Linked DNA regions of Hydrogenispora ethanolica. The protein of the gene in region 2 interacts with the protein of the main gene of each other region in a pairwise test. Links are inferred from orthologs where the notes say so. Each region holds a gene or a part of one and is shown on either strand. Other genes may lie near its edges. The genes, in order: recJ and EDC14_RS18065.

Region 1 (8,772 bases), on a different replicon or contig from region 2:
GCCTTCCCGCTCCTGCCGCTTTTTGGCGACCTTGCCGACCAGATCGTAGTAGGCATCGGGATCGATATAGCGGAGCGCCAGATCCTCCAGCTCCCATTTCACCTTGCCGATACCGATTCGATGGGCCAGCGGCGCATAGATCTCCAGGGTTTCCTTGGCGATCTTTTGTTGCTTCTCGGGGCAAAGGGCTTTGAGGGTCCGCATGTTATGCAGCCTGTCGGCCAGCTTGATGATGATCACCCGCAGGTCCTGAGTCATCGCCAGGAACATCTTGCGCAGGTTCTCCATCTGCTGTTCCTGCTTGCTTTGGAAGGCCAGGCGGGAGAGCTTGGTGACGCCGTCGACCAGCAGGGCCACTTCCGAACCGAAGCGTTTTTTGATCTCCTCCAGATCGTGTCCGGTATCCTCAACCACGTCGTGCAGCAGGGAAGCTTCGATCGAAGTCGTATCCATACCCAGGTCGTAAACGATGTTCGCCACTTCCCAGGGGTGCTGGATATAAGCCTCGCCCGACTCCCGTTTCTGGCCTTGATGGGCGTCAAAGGCAAAGTCATAGGCCGCCTTTACCCGCAGGGCATCGGCCTCGCCGCGATTCTGGGCGATTCTCTGCAAAAAATCTGCAAAGGACGTTGATGGTTCCACTTACTCGCTCCCCCGTCGCACGACATCCTTCAGGTTCAGCTGGATCTGAACCGAGCCGTTCCAATGGTTCTCCTCCAATGAGAAAGCCAGGTCCAACTCGCTGGTGCTGGCCAGCTCATCCAGGACGAATCCCAGATTGAAGCCGATCCCCTCCCGGGTCACCTGTTGGTCGGAGACCCGCAGTTTGAGGTGTTTGCCATTCTCGCCCACGCCTTTGTAGTCGACCAGGCGGACGGCCCGGCACCCGAAGACCGGGGTGGGATTGGCCGGCCCGCACGGCGCCAGCATCTCCAATTCTCTGGCCAGGTCCAGCGTGACCCGGTTCAGATCCAATAAGCTCTCGATATTCAGCATCGGCCGGAGATTTTCCGGAGTCAGATGCGCCTTGGCGTACTCCTGGAATGCCTGTCTGAACCCGGGGATCTGTTCCCGGGCGATGGAGAGTCCCGCGGCGAACTCATGGCCGCCAAAGCGGATCAGATGGCCGCTGCAGTGATCGATGGCGTTGAACAGGTTGAAACCGTGGATGCTGCGGCCGGACCCCCGGCCCTCGGCCCCGTCCAGCCCGATCAGGATCACTGGTTTATTATAGATCTCCACCAGCCGTGATGCCACAATGCCGATGACCCCGAGATGCCATCCCTCGCCGGCCAGCACCAACCCGTACTCCTCCGCCAGCTCCGGAGCGGCGGCCAGCATCTGTTGGGCCTCGGTCAGGACCTGGTTCTCGGTACTCTGGCGGTTCAGATTCTCCTTCTCCAACTGCTTGGCGAGATCCAGCGCCTGCACCGGGTCGTTGGTCAGGAAGAGGCGCACCCCGATGCTGGGATTGCCCATCCGGCCGGCGGCATTGACCCGCGGCGCCAACACGAATCCGATGTGGCCGCTGGTGATGGCCCGGTCGGCCAGGGCCGCCGTCTGAATTAAAGCTTGCAACCCGATGTTTTCCGTCTTTTGCAACTGCATCAAGCCATATTTGACCAGTACCCGGTTTTCGCCGAGCAACGGCACGATATCGGCCACGGTCCCAAAGGCCACCAGATCCAGATTGCTGAAGAGCCGTTCCCGGATCTCTGGGAAGGCGGTGGCAACCCCCTGGAGCAGCTTGAACGCGACGCCGACCCCGGCCAGCTGCTGGAATGGATAACCCTCGCCCGGCAGCTTCGGATCAATAATCGCATAGGCGGCGGGAAGCGTCTCCTGGGACTCGTGATGATCGGTGATGATCAGATCGACGCCCCGCTCCGCCAGGTAGGCCGCTTCCTCCACCGCGGTGATCCCGCAATCCACGGTGATGATCAGGCCGACGCCGCGCGCCAGGGCCTTCTCGATGGAGCTGAGATGCAGCCCGTATCCTTCTTCCAGCCGCTTGGGCAGATAATAAAGGAGTTTTCCCGGCAAGAGCCGGGCCAGTACCCGGATCATCAGCGAGACGGAGGTGATCCCGTCCACGTCGTAGTCGCCATAGATCAGGACGTATTCCTGATCCCGGATGGCCCGTCCGATCCGTTCCACCGCCCGTTGCATCATTTGGAATTGGAAGGGATCGTGCAGCTGATTCAGGGTTGGAGCCAGAAAAAGCTGGGCCGCCTGGGGATCGGAGAGACCCCGGTTCACCAGCAGCCTGGCCAGGAGCGCCGAGATTCCCAGCCGCTCGGCCAATTCGTCGGCGAGGTTATGAGGATGAGCGGCGATCCGCCATACTTTTCCGGTCATCGTTTCGTCCTGTCGTTTGATGAATTAGCAGCCATGTTAAAGTCTCTTTCCAACCGCTTCAGCCTGAAAAGGTTTAAAAAGTCGACTTTATCCCTTGCTTCTCTGAGCTTTTGTATTCACCCTGTCCTTCGGACAGGATTTATTACAACGCTTTTAGGGAGCATACGCTTTATTTAAGTATTGGCATAAAACGGGATTTCAAATCCAAAAAACCGCTTGCAACATATAACAAGAGCCGGCGGAATCGTCCGTCACGCCGACTGTTTAAAGATTATTCGTCATGATTAGACACATTCCTGCTAAATCCTGCAACCGGCCAAAGTTTTCCCGCAAATCAAAGAAACGGGATGATCGCTCGTCCCGTTTCTTTTTGAAAATACCGGTATGGCCAGCCGCCCTACGCCTCGGTCCGGTCCTTCTCGCGGATCTCCACCCGCCGGATCTTCCCGCTGATCGTTTTGGGGAGCTCCGCCACGAACTCAATGACCCGGGGGTATTTGTAGGGCGCGGTGACCCGTTTGACGTGCTCCTGAAGCTCCTTCACCAGCTCCTCGCCGGGCTGGTAGTTCTTGGTCAGCACCACGGTCGCCTTGACGATCTGGCCCCGCAGCGGGTCGGGAACGCCGGTGACGGCGCACTCCAGGACCGCCGGATGCTCAATCAGGGCGCTCTCGACTTCAAACGGCCCGATCCGGTAACCCGAACTCTTAATGACGTCATCGGTCCGGCCGACGAACCAAAAATAGCCGTCCTCATCCCGCCAGGCGGTATCGCGGGTGTGATACACGCCGTCGTGCCAAACGCTTTCGGTCATCTCGCGGTCGCGGTAGTAGCCGTCAAAGATGCCCACCGGCGTGTAAATGTCGGTCCGGAAGATGATCTCGCCCACTTCGCCCACTTCGCAGGAGCGGCCTTCCTCATCGACGATATCCACTTCATATCCGGGGGAGGGCTTGCCCATCGAGCCGGGGCGCGGCTCCATCCAGGGGAATGTCCCCACCGCCATGGTGCACTCGGTTTGTCCGTATCCTTCCCGCAATTTGATCCCGGTCAGCTTGAGAAACTGGTTATAGATCTCCGGATTGAGCGGTTCGCCGGCGACGACGCAGTATTTCAATTTCGAGAGATCGAATTGGGAAAGGTCCTCTTTGATCAGATACCGGTAGATGGTGGGCGGCGCGCAAAACGTGGTCACGCCGTGTTTGGCGACCATCGCCAACAGATCTCTGGGGATGAACTTCTCGAAGTCATAGACGAAGACCGCGCTGCCGGCCAGCCATTGCCCATAAATTTTTCCCCAGACCGACTTGGCCCAGCCGGTTTCGGAGACCGTCAGGTGCAAGCCGCCATCCTCCACATTCTGCCAATACTTGGCCGTGACGATATGTCCCAGCGGATAGGTGAAATTATGCCGGACCATCTTGGGAAAGGCGGTGGTCCCGGAGGTGAAATATAATAAGGAAATATTGTCGTTCCGGGTCATCGCTTCTCCGGTCGGCTTCTCAAAATGGGAGTCGGCCTTCGCCATCTCCGCGTCAAAGTCCAACCAGCCTTCCCGGGACCCGCCGACCAGGACCTTGGTTTGCAAGGATGGCGAATCGCCTTGCGCCTTCTCGACATGCTCGATCACTTCGGGGCTGGCGACGCAGACGATCATTTTGATATCGGCGGCATTATTCCGGTAGACAAAGTCCTTGGCGGTCAAAAGGTGGGTGGCGGGGACGGCGATGGCGCCGATCTTATGCAACGCCAACAAGCTATACCAGAATTCATGGCGGCGTTTTAGGACCAACATCACCGGATCGCCCTTGCCGATCCCGGCGCTGCGAAAGAAATTGGCAGCCTTGTCGCTGTAAAATTTGAGATCGGCGAAGGTAAAGTTGCGTTCCTCCCCCTGGTCGTTACACCAGACGATCGCCACCTTGTCAGGGGATTGTTCCGCCAGTTCATCGACGACGTCATAGGCGAAGTTGAAGTTGTCCGGAACCTTAATCTCAAAATTCTCGCGGAACTCCTCGTAAGAGTGATACTCCCCGCTGGTATACTTATGTAACAGCATCTGTTCTCTTCCTCTCAAAAAATGATGGCTAAAAATTTAGCGGTCTTGCCATGCAAAGCTTTCATGCCGTGCGGCACCCCGGAGTCAAAATAAAGCGAATCCCCTTCATTCAGGATCACTTCGTGCTCTTCCAGCATCACCCGGATGGAACCCTCCAAAACATAGTTGAATTCCTGGCCGGGGTGGCTGTTCATGTGGATGGGGGAATCTTTCGGCTCCGGCTCCACCGTGACCAGAAACGGCTCCGCTTTCTTATGGGCGAAATTATAAGCCAGGCTTTGATATTTGTAGTCCTTGCGCCGCTCCACCGATACGCCTTTTCCCTTCCGGGTCAGGGCGTAGAGTCGCAGCCGTGGTTCTTCGCCTGTGATCAGGCTCGCCAATTCGATATTGAACCGGTGCGCAATCCGCATCAGGACGCTGACCGGAATATCCCGCTCGCCGCCCTCGTATTCCCGGTATAGTTCCACGGGGACCTCGCATTCTTTGGCCAGAACGTCCAGCGGAACCTCGAATATTTCCCGCAACTCTTTAATCCGCGCCGCAATCTGACGAATCTCCTCTTCCACAGCCACCACTCCTTCTTGTTCATAGCCGATATAGGGATCAGCCCACTTCGCCTGTTTCAAAAATCCGCGCCGTTCAACGGCTGGAGAACTTTTGGAAATAAAACCTTATTGAAGCATTTTTGCTCATCGTATATAGTTTATAGAACCATCCCGAATCATTCAATCAGAAATTTTTAGTAATATTGTTCGACATTATTTTAAAATCTACCTTCCGGATCCCATACTTTTATTTTACATGCAACGACATGAATCCCCATCCAAAGTCCGTAACCAAAATTTCATCTTTGCCTAAGCTGGAGGGTAGACCTTGCAACACGGACTCAGTGTTGACATACTGCAATTCCTTTGGTTATACTGAAAAAAGTGTCGTCCCGGCTTAAAAAAAGCGGTGTTTTGCAATTATTATTAGTTTCTAGAAATTAATGGCAGGTGTTGATGAAAACCTCGCTTAACCCAAAAGCAGGTCAAATGATGAAATAATTGCAAAACCGCCTAAAAAGGCAGGAATCGTTCATGAAACTATCCGATAAACTATCCCGTTCGAATGTCTCTCGTCACAAACTTCTGATTGCGCTCCTTCTTTTGTTCATTCTCTCCTGCGCATACTGGACTTTGAATGTCTGGAACAACGAAACCCAAACGGACCGGCGGCAGTATACCGCGGCCAAGGTATCGATGGTGATGGGGTTTTTCAATAATCGCGATCCGGAGATCCATGCCGCCATCATGAGCACTTTCGATCCGGTCCTGGTGGCGATCGTCATCGGTATTGAGAGCAAGTACCGCTCCGATGTGATCAGCCCCAGAGGTTGCCGCGGCCTGATGCAATTGACCCCTGACAAGCTCGCCGACTGGCGCAACAAGCAAAAAAACATCGAAGTCGGCGCCTACTATCTGCAAAACTTACTGACCCGGTTTGGCTCCATGGAGTTGGCCATCGCCGCCTACAACGCCGGGCCCGAGGCCGTCATCCGTTACCGGGGGGTTCCCCCTTACCAGGAAACCCGGCGGTACGTGGAGAAAGCCAAATTTTACACCATGATGTTTGATCAGATCGTCTGCTTCGAGACGGGATTGGTCCATTCGGAGCAGCGGAATCAGCTCATCCCCAAAACGCTTTAAGTAAAAGTAGGAAAAATCACTGAAGCACGGACGCGCCGTTGCCTCCGCGCCGCAATTGGGGCTTGCGGAGCCCTCGCGTCGGTACGGGACTACACAAATAGAAAAGAGCCTTCGCGAAAAGGCTCTTTTCTTATTCCTCCAGGTTCCGCTCCCGAAGATTTGCGAAACCGGATGCCATTCCCGTATTTCCTGCACCCAAGCCGGGATCGGCGCCGGCCGTCCGGTGCGGTTCACACTCAGATCCCTTCCAATTTGCTGAGCAGCTCTTCCAACTGCCGCGAACTGCGCCGGAGCGAAACCAGGCCCTCGTTCTCGGGCGGGGCCGGAGGCGAGGGACGCTCGCCCGACTGCCCGGACGGGAAAATCTCCGGCAAAATGGATTTACTCTGCGAAGACTCAACCGTTTGGAGCGGCGTTGGCCGGGGCATTTCCGGTTCAGGCGCGGGACGGTCCTCGGCCGCGGCCGGCTCGGGTTCCTGGGCTCCGGGGGAAACCGCCGCTGGGGAGGTTGTGGCGGAGACCGGATGGGCGCCGAAGTTAGCCAGGTGCCCCATTTTCAAAAGATTCACCAGTGAACTCCGGCCGTTTTCATCCACGATCTCAATGAAACCGGGCATGGCGCCGTTGCCGATCCCAGCCGGCAATTTGGCGGTTTCCTGGACTTCCACCGGCGCAGCGGAATTCTCCCGCGCCCCGGCGGCCGACGGCGCCGCTTCCTGCCGGGAGGCGGCCTCCTGCTCCAGCGGAGGCGTCCGGAAGGACGAAGCGGTTTTCTCCGGGGTCACCGCGGGGTTGAGCGGTTGTTTCAGCCGGTCCAGTTCGATGATGATATTTTGATCGCCGATGGTAATGGTTTTTTGATTGGAGCGGGGCTCCTCCGGCTTGGCGGGTTCGGGGTTCGGCCCCGTTCCGGCGGGAGCCGCGGTTTCGGGGGCCGGGATCAATCCCAATCCCGCCAAGGCGTCATTGATCGGGGTCCAGGTCTGCTTGATCATGACCTTCATCGCCCCGACTACGTCCAGGGGCGACGCCCCGGAACTGACCAACACCCGCAACCTGCCCCGTCCCTCGGACCAAGCCGAATCCCAATTGACAAACGCGGACGGAAAGACCGTCGCAAACTGCCCTTCGAAGGAACGCAACATGTCAGCCAAAGAACCCACTTCGGGGCTTTCCAGGTGAATCTCCACCCCGATCTCCCCGCCATAGTCGAAAAACTCGTAATGAATGCCCCGCGGCCACCAATCCGGCCGCAGAATCCGGTACCGGCCGGCCTTGCCCCGGGGCTCGAAGCCTTCAATGGCGATGCGCGAATACGCGGCGATCACCGCCTCAAACTCGGGACGGGCGACGACCGGCGCGGCCGGAGTTCGGATGGGCGCGACGCTGACCGCGCCGCAGACCACCATTTCCGGCAGGTACACCGCTTCCCCGTCCGTTCCGCTATACCTGCGGATCACCACCAGCCGCACATCCAGATCGCTGTGCTCGCGGATGAATTGGAAAGCCTTGATCAGCTCCTCCGGCGCCTGGTCGGCCACCATGACCAGCCGGACCTTCCCGGCCCGGAGATAGGATTCGCAAGACTGCCAGCAACTTTCCAAGCCGTATTCATCGTCGGGGTCGTCCAGGAATTGCCTGAGCGCTTGCTCCAGCGCGCCATCCAGCCTTTGATTCAGCTGGGCCGGGGTCAGCCGGGCCAGCTCCGCGATGAACTCGAAGACCTGCGCGAAAAATTGGCGGCTGACCGGACGGTCGTCGATCCGCTGGACCTTGACGATGGACAAATGGCCATCCCAAGCGACGAACAACGAATCCAACGGGTCCGTCCCCGGCAGCTCCGGATGGGAGCGGACCAACGCCAAGGGCGGCTCCGTCTCAACCTGCAACAATTCAGGATGGAGTGTGACCAATTCCCGAAGTTCGATCGGATCGGCAAAGCCATGCGGAACCATTCGGATCGAACCGGAACGACCGCAGTACACAATCGGCATTCCCATTTACCCCCCTACCGGATAGACACAGCTTTTTTGTGGAAATGATGGCGTAAAATTGTACGATAGCATTTTGATAAAGCGTAAACGGCTTTGTTCGCGAAAGGCGCGGTAAAGCGTTCGCGCTTTTCGCTCCAAACCCGTCAACGCTTTCGCAAAATGCTGGGATTACACAGTTTTTTCTCTCTCCAATATAGCACAAATATTACCAAAATTAAACCATGGACCAGAAAATTATGAAACATTTGGAAATCCATCGCTTTGAGAGCTTTTTGCACAAAATTTGCGCGACTTTCGGGAGAGGCGTTTGGTGTCAAACCCGCGCCGAACCTTCGGGGGGGCCAATGGATGGATCCGGACCGTCACTGCGGGAAAACATCCCGGTTCCCAAAGCGCGGACTTACCCCCATAAAAAAATGGGCTCCCCGGAAATCATTCCGGGAAGCCCAGATGAGAGCGTCCGCCAAACAGCCCTGTTTCAGAAGCAGTTTTGAATCAACGGGCCCGGCTACTGCCGCCAGAACGACAGATCCTTGCCCAGGAAGGCTTCCAATTCTTTTGTTTCCGCCTCAAAATAGCGATACAATTGTTTCCGGAGCGTCTCATCGAGGGAAGAAATCGGAGAGCCCTCCTTGGCCAGCAGGGTGTTCTTCAGGTTTTTCAGCAAGGA
Region 2 (8,792 bases):
TCCCATCATCCAGCCGCCGGTGATCAAATTTCTGACCAGCCGCCAGGAGAGGCTGATCCGGATGGAATCGCCCCGGCAGGGACAAGTTCCGCAGATCGTCAAGATCCTTTTCCCGATCCTGGTCACGCTGATCGCCGGCATCTTCGCGCCGATCAGCGTCGCCCTGGTGGGCTCGTTGATGTTCGGCAACCTGATCCGGGAATGCGGCGTGCTGGACCGGCTCTCCAAGACCGCCCAGCATGAGCTGGCCAACCTGGTGACCATCCTCCTGGGGATCACCATCGGTTCGTCCATGGAGGCGCTGCATTTCCTGAACTACAAGACCTTGCTGATCATGGCCATGGGCGCGGTGGCCTTCGTTTTTGACACTGCCGGTGGAGTCTGGTTCGCCCAGGGCCTCAATCTTTTCTTGAAGCAAAAAGTCAATCCGATGATCGGCGCCGCCGGGATCTCGGCCTTTCCCATGTCCGCCCGGGTGATTCAGCGCCTGGCCCAGCAGGAAGACCCGACCAACTTCGTCTTGATGCAGGCGGTCAGCGCCAATGTCGCCGGACAGCTCGGCTCGGTGGTGGCCGGCGGCTTGCTGCTGGCGATCATCCCGGCGCTTTTGTTACGATAGGACGAAATCAATCCGTTAATCACTTCATCATGGCCGGCTTTCGGGACATGATGCGTAGCTGCTGATCAGATATAGGAAGGTGAGACGATGCAGGAAAATTTGGTGAGAGGCCTCCTGGCCACCCTCTACGGCATGGCCGGCGTTTTTCTGGTGCTCATCCTCTTTTATGGCGTGGCCCGGCTGTTGCTCTGGGCCGCGCTGAAGCGCCCGCCAAAAGAGGAACCCTAGGATTCACCGTCCGGCCGGAACCAAAAGGCATTCCGTACGGCTCATCCGGGAAATTGGTTGAACTAATACCGGCGGAAAATCCGCCGCGAGGAGCCCGGGATCCGGAGGCTTCTTCCCCGTCACTCCTTCCCGGTCCGGCGGAACGGGGTCCGAAGCCTCCGGAAAGGCCGACATCGACTTCGAAAGATGCTCCGGGCGCTCCGGAAGGGCCTCCGCGGGGCTGAGGCGCTCGTCCGCAAGCCTCGGACGATCCGCCGGGTGCTCCGGACGGCCTTCCCGGGACTTCGGCGGTTCGTCCCGGAGCTTCGGAACAACTCGCCGGGCTACTCCGGCTGATCCAGGTAAAATTCCCCCCGGATCATCAAGCGGCCGTTGCCGCCGATGGACACCCGAATGCCGTCCTGGCTCCTTTGGGCATGAATCTCGATGACGCAAGGCATATTGACGATATTCCCCTGCTCCGCCCGGAGCCGGATCGCGGTTTCGCCGCGGTAATAGTGCCTGAGCAGATAAGCGCCCAAGGCGCCGTTGCCCACGCCACAGCCGGGATCCTCCAGGCCTTCGCGCGGACAAATGTTGCGGGTATGCAGGTCCTTTTGGGGGTCGAGCGTTTCCGGGGTGAACAGCTGCGCCTCGCGGATGCCCAGTCCGGCGCAGAAACTCTTTAGCGGGAGGATCCGCCGTTCCGCCCGGAACAATGCCTCGAGCGTCCGCAGCGGGACGATGAGATGGCCCAGCCCGGTATGGACCGGCTGGACCGGCAGGTCGGGCAGGAGATCTTCCAACCGCAATCCGAAGAGTTCAGCGACGGCGGCCCGGTCATCCAGGGGCGGCAAAAATTCCGGCCGCGGCTGTTCCATGACCACCACCGGACCCCGCTCGTTTCGGGCGACGGTCACCCGTTGAATCCCCGCCCCAGTCCGGATCCGGTAATCCCGGTCTGCGGCCATCGGGAGCCGCCCCTGCTCGATCAGCGCCAGAACTGCGGCCACGGTGGGATGACCCGCCACCGGGAGTTCCTGAACCGGGGTGAAATAGCGGAAGCGCAGATCGGCGCCGGTTTCGGCCGCCGGAAGGACAAAAACCGTCTCCACCAGATTCAGCTGTCTGGCAATGGCCTGCATTTGCGCGTCAGTCAAACCGGAAGCATCGGGCAGCACCGCCGCGGGATTCCCGCCGAAGGCCTGTTCCGCGAAACTATTGACGACCAAAAATTCTTTCCGCAATGGATTCTCCTTCGATTGAAGCTGACATCATCTTCCCGGCCCGGGATCCGGATCCCCCGCTCCCCGGCTCCCCAGATCGGCCTTCATCGGTACAAAGCGGATGCCGTCCCGTTCCTGTTCCGCCCCGAGTTTCTGGAAGCCCAGCTTTTCGTAGACGGTAACCGCATACGGGGATGAATTGACCGTCAGCTGCCGGGCAGCCCCGGGGCGCGTCTCCAGCTCCCGGATTGCCCGCCCGACCAGTCCGCGGGCGATCCCCCGCCGCTGCCACGCTTCGGCCACGAATAAGAGCGAAATGTGTTTCTCCTCGCGCAGGGCGATGACGCCGACGAGCTCCGGGCCAGCCTTGGCTGTCCAGACCCGGTCGGCGCCGCCATCGTACCGCTCCCGGATTTTGGCGGACGCCACATACTCTTGGAAGGTCCGCCGTCCCTGTGCGACATAATCCGGAGCCACGAACTTGTCGAAGACCTTCATGACCAGCTCGTAGATAAGCTGTTCTTCTCCGGGCTTGAACGGCTCATAGGCTAACTCGATCAGCGGGACGCACCTTCTTTCTTTCGGTCATCATCGGATTCTTACCAATGGCGTGAGAATAAAAAGCCATCATTTCTTCAGCTTCGACAATGCTTCAGCCAGCGCCGTATTGAGCGGACCCTGGTCCTGCTGCCGGTTCAGGAACTGATTCACCTCGCGCTTATTGGCCTTGCCCTTCTCTTCTTCCCGGCGCTTGGTGAAAGCGGACAGCTTCTCGCGATAGCCGCAGCTGCAGCTGAAGATCTTGTTTTCCCCTTCGCCGCGCAGTTCCAGCTGCTTATGGCACTGCGGGCAACGGGCGTTGGAGGTGAGCGAGACGTTCTGCCGGTAGCCGCATTCCCGGTCCTGACAGACCAGCATCTCGCCGCGCTTCCCTTTGACTTGCAGCAGGTATTTGCCGCATTCCGGGCATTTGACGCGGGTCAGGTTATCATGCCGGTACGATTGGCCGCTGCCGGCCACGGTCGTCACCAGACGGGCGGCATAGTCGCGGATCCCGGCCATGAATTGGCGCCGCTCGGCCCGGCCTTTGCTGATCTGGGTCAACTGCTGCTCCCACTGGGCGGTCAGTTCGGCCGATCTCAGCTCCGGCGGGACCAGGCCAATCAGTTGGATGCCCTTGGAGGTCGGAACGATGGACTTGCCTTGCCGCTCCATATAGAAGGAGTTGAACAGTTTTTCGATGATCTCGGCCCGGGTGGCCGGCGTGCCCAGCCCGCTGCTGTTGTCCAGGGCCTCCCGGAGCTCGCGGTCCTCGATCCCCTTGCCCGGATGCTCCATGGCCGAGAGCAAGGTCGCCTCGGTATAGCGGGCCGGCGGCTTGGTGGTGCCGGCGACCGTTTTGACGGTGAGCAGCTTTAGCCGCTCCCCCTGGCGCAGTTCGGGCAGGGACTGCTCCGGCGCTTCGTCGTCCCCGGCCTCATCCGGCGCGGCCCCGCCGTCTTCCATCGCCCGCCAGCCTTTGGCCCTGACGCTCTTGCCTTGGGCGGCGAAGAACTCTCCGGCGGCCTCGACCCTGAGAGTGGTCTGCTCATATTCGAAAGGCGGCGAAAGCACCGCCAGAAACCGTTTGACGATCAGATCATAGATCTTCGTCTCCTCCGGGCTGAGTTTGCTCAAGAAAACCGGCTCTTCGGTGGGGATGATGGCATGGTGGTCGCTGACCTTGGCATTGTCGACCAGGCGCTTGGTGACCGTCAGCTTCTGGCCCAGAATCCGCCGGGCTTGCTCGGCATAGGGCCCGGTGGCAATGGCCTTCAGCCGTTCGGGCAGGGTCGGCACGATATCCTCGCTCAAGTACCGGGAATCGGTCCGGGGATAGGTCACCAGCTTGTGCCGCTCATAAAGCTGCTGCATCACGGCGGAGGTCGTTTTGGCGGAGAAGCCGTACCGCCGGTTGGCGTCCCGCTGCAGCTCGGTCAGGTCATAGGCCAAGGGCGGCGGTTCTTTCTTGGCTTCTTTTTTCAGCTCTACAATGGTCCCGGTCTGGCCGGAGGTTTTGGCGGCGAGCGCCTCGGCCCGCCCTTTATCGAAGAGCCGGGTCTGGCCATTGGCGTCCCGCCATTGCAGGTTGAAGCCTCCCGCCGCGGCTTGCACGGTCCAATACGCTTTGGGCACGAACCGCTTGATCTCGTTCTCCCGCTCCACCACCAGGGCCAGGGTCGGGGTCTGAACCCGGCCGGCCGAGAGTTGGGCATTGTATTTGCAGGTGAGCGCCCGGGTGACATTCAGTCCCACCAGCCAGTCGGCCTCGGCCCGGCATTCGGCGGCGGCGTATAGTCGCTCATACTCCCGGCCCGGCTTGAGATTTTGAAAGCCTTCCTTGATGGCCCGTTCGGTCTGGGAGGAGATCCACAGCCGTTTAATGGGCTTGCGCCAACCCGCTTTCTGAATGATCCAGCGGGCCACCAGCTCGCCCTCGCGGCCGGCATCGGTGGCGATGACCAATTCGTCGAGATCCGGCTGCTTCATCAAATCCTTGACCGCCTTGAACTGGCGGGCGGTCTCGCGGATCACCACCAGCTCCATCTTCTCCGGGAGCATCGGCAGGTCCTCGAGGTTCCAGGTCTTATAGCGGTCGTCGTAGGCCTCCGGGTCGGCCAGGGTGACCAGGTGGCCGAGGGCCCAGGAGACGATATAGCGGGGGCCGATCAGGCAGCCGTTCCCCTGCTGGTTGCAGTGCAAGATCTTCGCGATTTCGCGGCCGACCGAAGGTTTCTCGGCCAGGACCAGGGTTTTGGACATGGGTTACGCTCCATTCTTGATGTATCATTTTTGGCAATTGACTTTTTCCTGAAATCAAACTGCTGTTTCTGTCTTTCAAGTTATCAAGCCTAAAATACCAGTTCCAGCCTTCCCAGCCTCTCTCGGACCGCGGCGATGACCCTTTTTTCCGCCTCATCGCCATCGGCTTCAAAGGTCACCGAGAAGCGGAGGTACGCTCCGGCGTCGTCCCAGGGTACCGTGGAGATCAGCGCCTCCTTGATCAGGTACTCCGCGGCGGCCTCGGCGTTCTCAAAGACCAGTCCCGAGCGGGTTCCCTTGGGGGCCGGAACGTAACAATAGAACGAACCCCTGGGCTTGTGGGCCGCGAAGCCCAGCTCGCGCAGTGCCGCCACCAGCAGATTGTGCCGGCGCGAATACCGCTCGCAATTGGCCGCGGTCAACTCAGGATGCTGCAGCGCATAGATGCCGGCCTTTTGAATGGCGCGGAACTGGCCGGAGTCGGTATTGTCCTTGACAGTCCCGTAGGCCTGAATGATCCGGGGATGGCCGGCCACAAAGGCCAGCCGCCAGCCGGTCATGTTGAAAGCCTTGGAAAGCGAATGCACTTCCACTCCGACATCCATGGCGCCGTCCACCGCCAAGAAACTCAAAGGCTGATACCCGTCGAAGGTCAGCGCGGCATAGGCGGCATCGGAGATCACAAAGATATTGTTTTGGCGGGCGAACCGCACCACGCTCTGATAAAACTCACGAGTCGCCACCTGGCCGGTGGGATTGTTGGGATAATTGATGTAGAGGAGTTTCGCCTTTTTCAACACCGGGGCGGGGATCGCCGAAAAGTCGGGATAAAACTGGTTCTCGGGAAGCAACGGCAGATGATACGTATCGCCGCCGAGGTACCGGGTATAGGTGGCGGTCACCGGATATCCGGGAAAGGTGGTCAGCGCGATCTCGCCCGGATTCACCAGGCACAGCGGCAGCATGGCCAGGATCGGCTTGGAGCCGATGCCATGGATGATATTCGCGCGGGTCAAATTCTTGACGCCATAAACCCGGTCCATATAGCCGGCGGCCGCGTCTTGAAACTCGCCGATCCCGTTATCCGAATACCAGCGGTTCTCCGGCTTTCCGGCTTCCTCGGCCAACACCGCGACGAGGCGCGGGTCGGCCGGCCGGTCGGGTTCGCCGACGCCCATGTCGATTAAAGGGAGGAAGGGTTTGCTGGCTCGCGCCTCTTGCTTGGCCTGCTTGATCCGGACGAACTTATAAACCGTGGTGGACTTGCCAAAATTCCTGCCCCCCAAACGCTCGGCAATCTTGTCGTCGATAAAATCCATGGCGGACCTCCGTGAGTTTTTTGCCGCACTGGCGGCTCCTTATCTCTTCTGGCCGACCAACAGGAATAACGGATATTGTTTCTCCCGTCCGTCGCGATCTTGTTTCACGATAGTGTGACAGATTTTGCTCCGAAGCTTGGTGAAACCGATTTCCCGCAAGGTCGCCGACAGCTCCCGAACGTCAAAGCCATGATGGCCCGTAAAGCCGGGACCGTGGAACGTGCCGTCTTCCTTGTCCAGATCCGCGATGCACAATGTGCCTTCCGGATGCAACATTTCGTAAAAGGACTGCAAAACGTCGTTCAGCGGCTTGATATGGTGCAAGGCCATCAACGTGTAAACCACATCAAACTTGAGCTCCGGCAGCTCCGCGGCGGTTAGATCGATTGGGAGGGGGTGCATGTTGGCGATCCGGAGCGTTTGAATCTTCTGCTCGGCCACGGACAACATCCCCGCCGAACTGTCCCCCAGCCAAATTTCGCGCATAAACGGTTGCAGGTAGAAACTTAACAGCCCCGTGCCGCAACCGTATTCAAAGCCCGTCATCCTTTCGAGGTCCGGGATCTCCCGCGCCATTTCCATGGCCACTACGCTGGCCCGCTTGCGGCGCTTGGGATCTTCATCCCAACGCAAAGCCAGTTCATCGAAATTCTCCACCGATTTGATCCTCCGCTAAAAAACTTCGGATATGATGAGGGAAACTTTTAAATTACAGTCTTCTGTCCTTCACAGCGGCAAATTTCATTTTGGGCATGATCGAGCGAGCCGACCATGCCCAAAACGGAATCCAACTCAAAATCGTTGCGGTATCGGCCGGATTCAGGGATACAACTCCCGATACTTGTTCTTTAAATACCGCACGTACGGTTCGATGGTAATCGGCTTTCCGGTGGCCCGTTGCACGATGGTCGTGCCCGACAATTGGCGGCCGTATTGGTAAATGTTCGTTTTGAGCCAACCGTGCAAGGTTTCGAAACGGCCGGCGGCGATCTCCGTCGGAATCTGCGGGTGATGCGCCAGGGCAGCTTCGTAGAATTGGGCGCTCATGATGTTGCCCAGCGTATAGCTTTGGAAATAGCCGCCGATGGTCCCGCTGTACCAGTGCATATCCTGGAGAACCCCCAAGCCGTCGTCGGGCGGGGTCACACCCAGATCGGTCCGGTACCGCTCATTCCAGGCCTCGCGCAGGTCGGCGACGGCGAGCTTTCCTTCCAGCATCGCCAATTCCAGATCAAAGCGGATCATCACGTGCAGGTTATAGGTCACTTCGTCGGCGTCGGTCCGGATCAGCGACCGCTCCACCTTATTCAAGGCATGGTAGAAGACTTCAAAGTCCACCTGGCCCAGCTGTTGCGGGAAGACCTCCTGCAGCTTGGGGTAGAAGTACTGCCAGAAATGGCGGCTCCGCCCCACCAGGTTCTCCCAGAGCCGCGACTGGCTCTCGTGGACGCCCATGGCGGTGCCGCTGGCTAGCGGAGTCGCTTCCCACCTCGGATCGATCCCCTGCTCATACAAGGCGTGGCCGGTCTCGTGGATGGTGCTGAAGAGCGCCTCGCTGAGCCGGTTTTCCTTGATCCGGGTGGTGATCCGGACGTCATCGATGGAAAACGACGTGGTAAAAGGGTGCGGGCTCTTGTCCTGCCGGCCCCGGTTGAAATCGTATCCCAGCCGCTCGGCGACGTTCAGGCCGAACCGCCATTGGTCCGCCTCCGGGAAATGCTGCTTCAGGCAGGAATCATCCGGCGCGGGCCGGGCGGTGATCGCCCCGACCAACCGGGTCAATTCCTCGCGCAACTGGGCGAAGAGCGGCCGGATGACGGCGACGGTCAGTCCCTCGTCCAGTTCGTCGATGAGCGGATCGGCGATATGTTGGTATCCGGGATAAAAATTCGCCAATTGCCTGCTGTAATCCAGCGTCTTTTCGAGCAACGGCCGGACGATCTGGAAATCCTTCTGGGCCCGGGCTTTGGCCCATGCCTCATAGGTCCGGGAGGTATGTTCCGAAAATTCGGCGGTAAACTTGGGCGGAATCTTCGCGGCACGCTCAAAATCCCGGGCGGCCACCCGGATCAAGGCGACATCGGGCGAGTCCGGAGAGAGACCCTCCAGCAACGGTTGGAGTTCATCCAACAACCGGCCCAATTCCGGAGCGGTCGCCTTCTCGTGCGCCAGCCGTTCCATGGTCGCCAGCTGCCGGGCCCGGGCCGCTGCCGCGCCCGGCGGCATCAAGGCCATCTGGTCCCAGGATAACACGGCGGCGGCCGCTTTTAAGTCGCTGATCTCCGCCAAACTGTTCTTCAGCTCGGTCAATGTATGATTCAACGAGCATCCTTCCTTTCTTTATTCGAGGCGCCTCGGGCGGTTCATTGGCAGCGGGCGCTCTGCTCCAACTGGCGCCGGAAAGCGATTCATCTCAAGGCGATTGATTTTACAGAATATTCTACCACAAGTTGTCTCATTCCAACAGCCGGAACCGGCCGATTTAGGACCCCCGGCCCGTTTTTTTCAAATAGGCCAGAATCGCTTGTTTGATCTCCGGTTCGGAAAGGCACCGGGGCAGATAGCGGGTCACTTCGTTCCGGATTTGCAGATAAGCGTCGAATGTCAACTGGTCAAAGG

Evidence for each region.
Region 1: the proteins of EDC14_RS18065 (region 2) and recJ interact in binary tests that used the Escherichia coli proteins (3 or more experiments, as listed by UniProt). The link is inferred for Hydrogenispora ethanolica from one-to-one orthologs.

What each region holds. Positions count from the first base shown.
Region 1 is NZ_SLUN01000017.1:9,935-18,706, forward strand. Bases 1-2,904 are described here. They hold recJ (single-stranded-DNA-specific exonuclease RecJ), read right to left. Parts: upstream 2,359-2,904; coding sequence 643-2,358; downstream 1-642. Other genes in these bases: EDC14_RS14065 (RelA/SpoT family protein), read right to left, coding at 1-642; EDC14_RS14075 (AMP-binding protein), read right to left, coding at 2,756-2,904. In the rest of the region: more of EDC14_RS14075, read right to left, coding at 2,905-4,414; EDC14_RS14080 (helix-turn-helix domain-containing protein), read right to left, coding at 4,432-4,986; EDC14_RS27580 (lytic transglycosylase domain-containing protein), read left to right, coding at 5,500-6,108; EDC14_RS14090 (hypothetical protein), read right to left, coding at 6,345-8,102; EDC14_RS14095 (sulfotransferase family protein), read right to left, coding at 8,611-8,772. UniProt on the Escherichia coli protein: Single-stranded-DNA-specific exonuclease.
Region 2 is NZ_SLUN01000025.1:49,526-58,317, reverse strand. The notes cover bases 2,268-5,191. They hold EDC14_RS18065 (DNA topoisomerase III), read right to left. Parts: upstream 4,855-5,191; coding sequence 2,680-4,854; downstream 2,268-2,679. Other genes in these bases: EDC14_RS18060 (LL-diaminopimelate aminotransferase), read right to left, coding at 4,944-5,191; EDC14_RS18070 (GNAT family N-acetyltransferase), read right to left, coding at 2,268-2,550. In the rest of the region: EDC14_RS18085 (sodium ion-translocating decarboxylase subunit beta), read left to right, coding at 1-619; EDC14_RS18080 (OadG family protein), read left to right, coding at 707-847; EDC14_RS18075 (PhzF family phenazine biosynthesis protein), read right to left, coding at 1,171-2,073; more of EDC14_RS18070, read right to left, coding at 2,101-2,267; more of EDC14_RS18060, read right to left, coding at 5,192-6,173; EDC14_RS18055 (class I SAM-dependent DNA methyltransferase), read right to left, coding at 6,213-6,830; EDC14_RS18050 (carboxypeptidase M32), read right to left, coding at 6,993-8,495; EDC14_RS18045 (hypothetical protein), read right to left, coding at 8,656-8,792.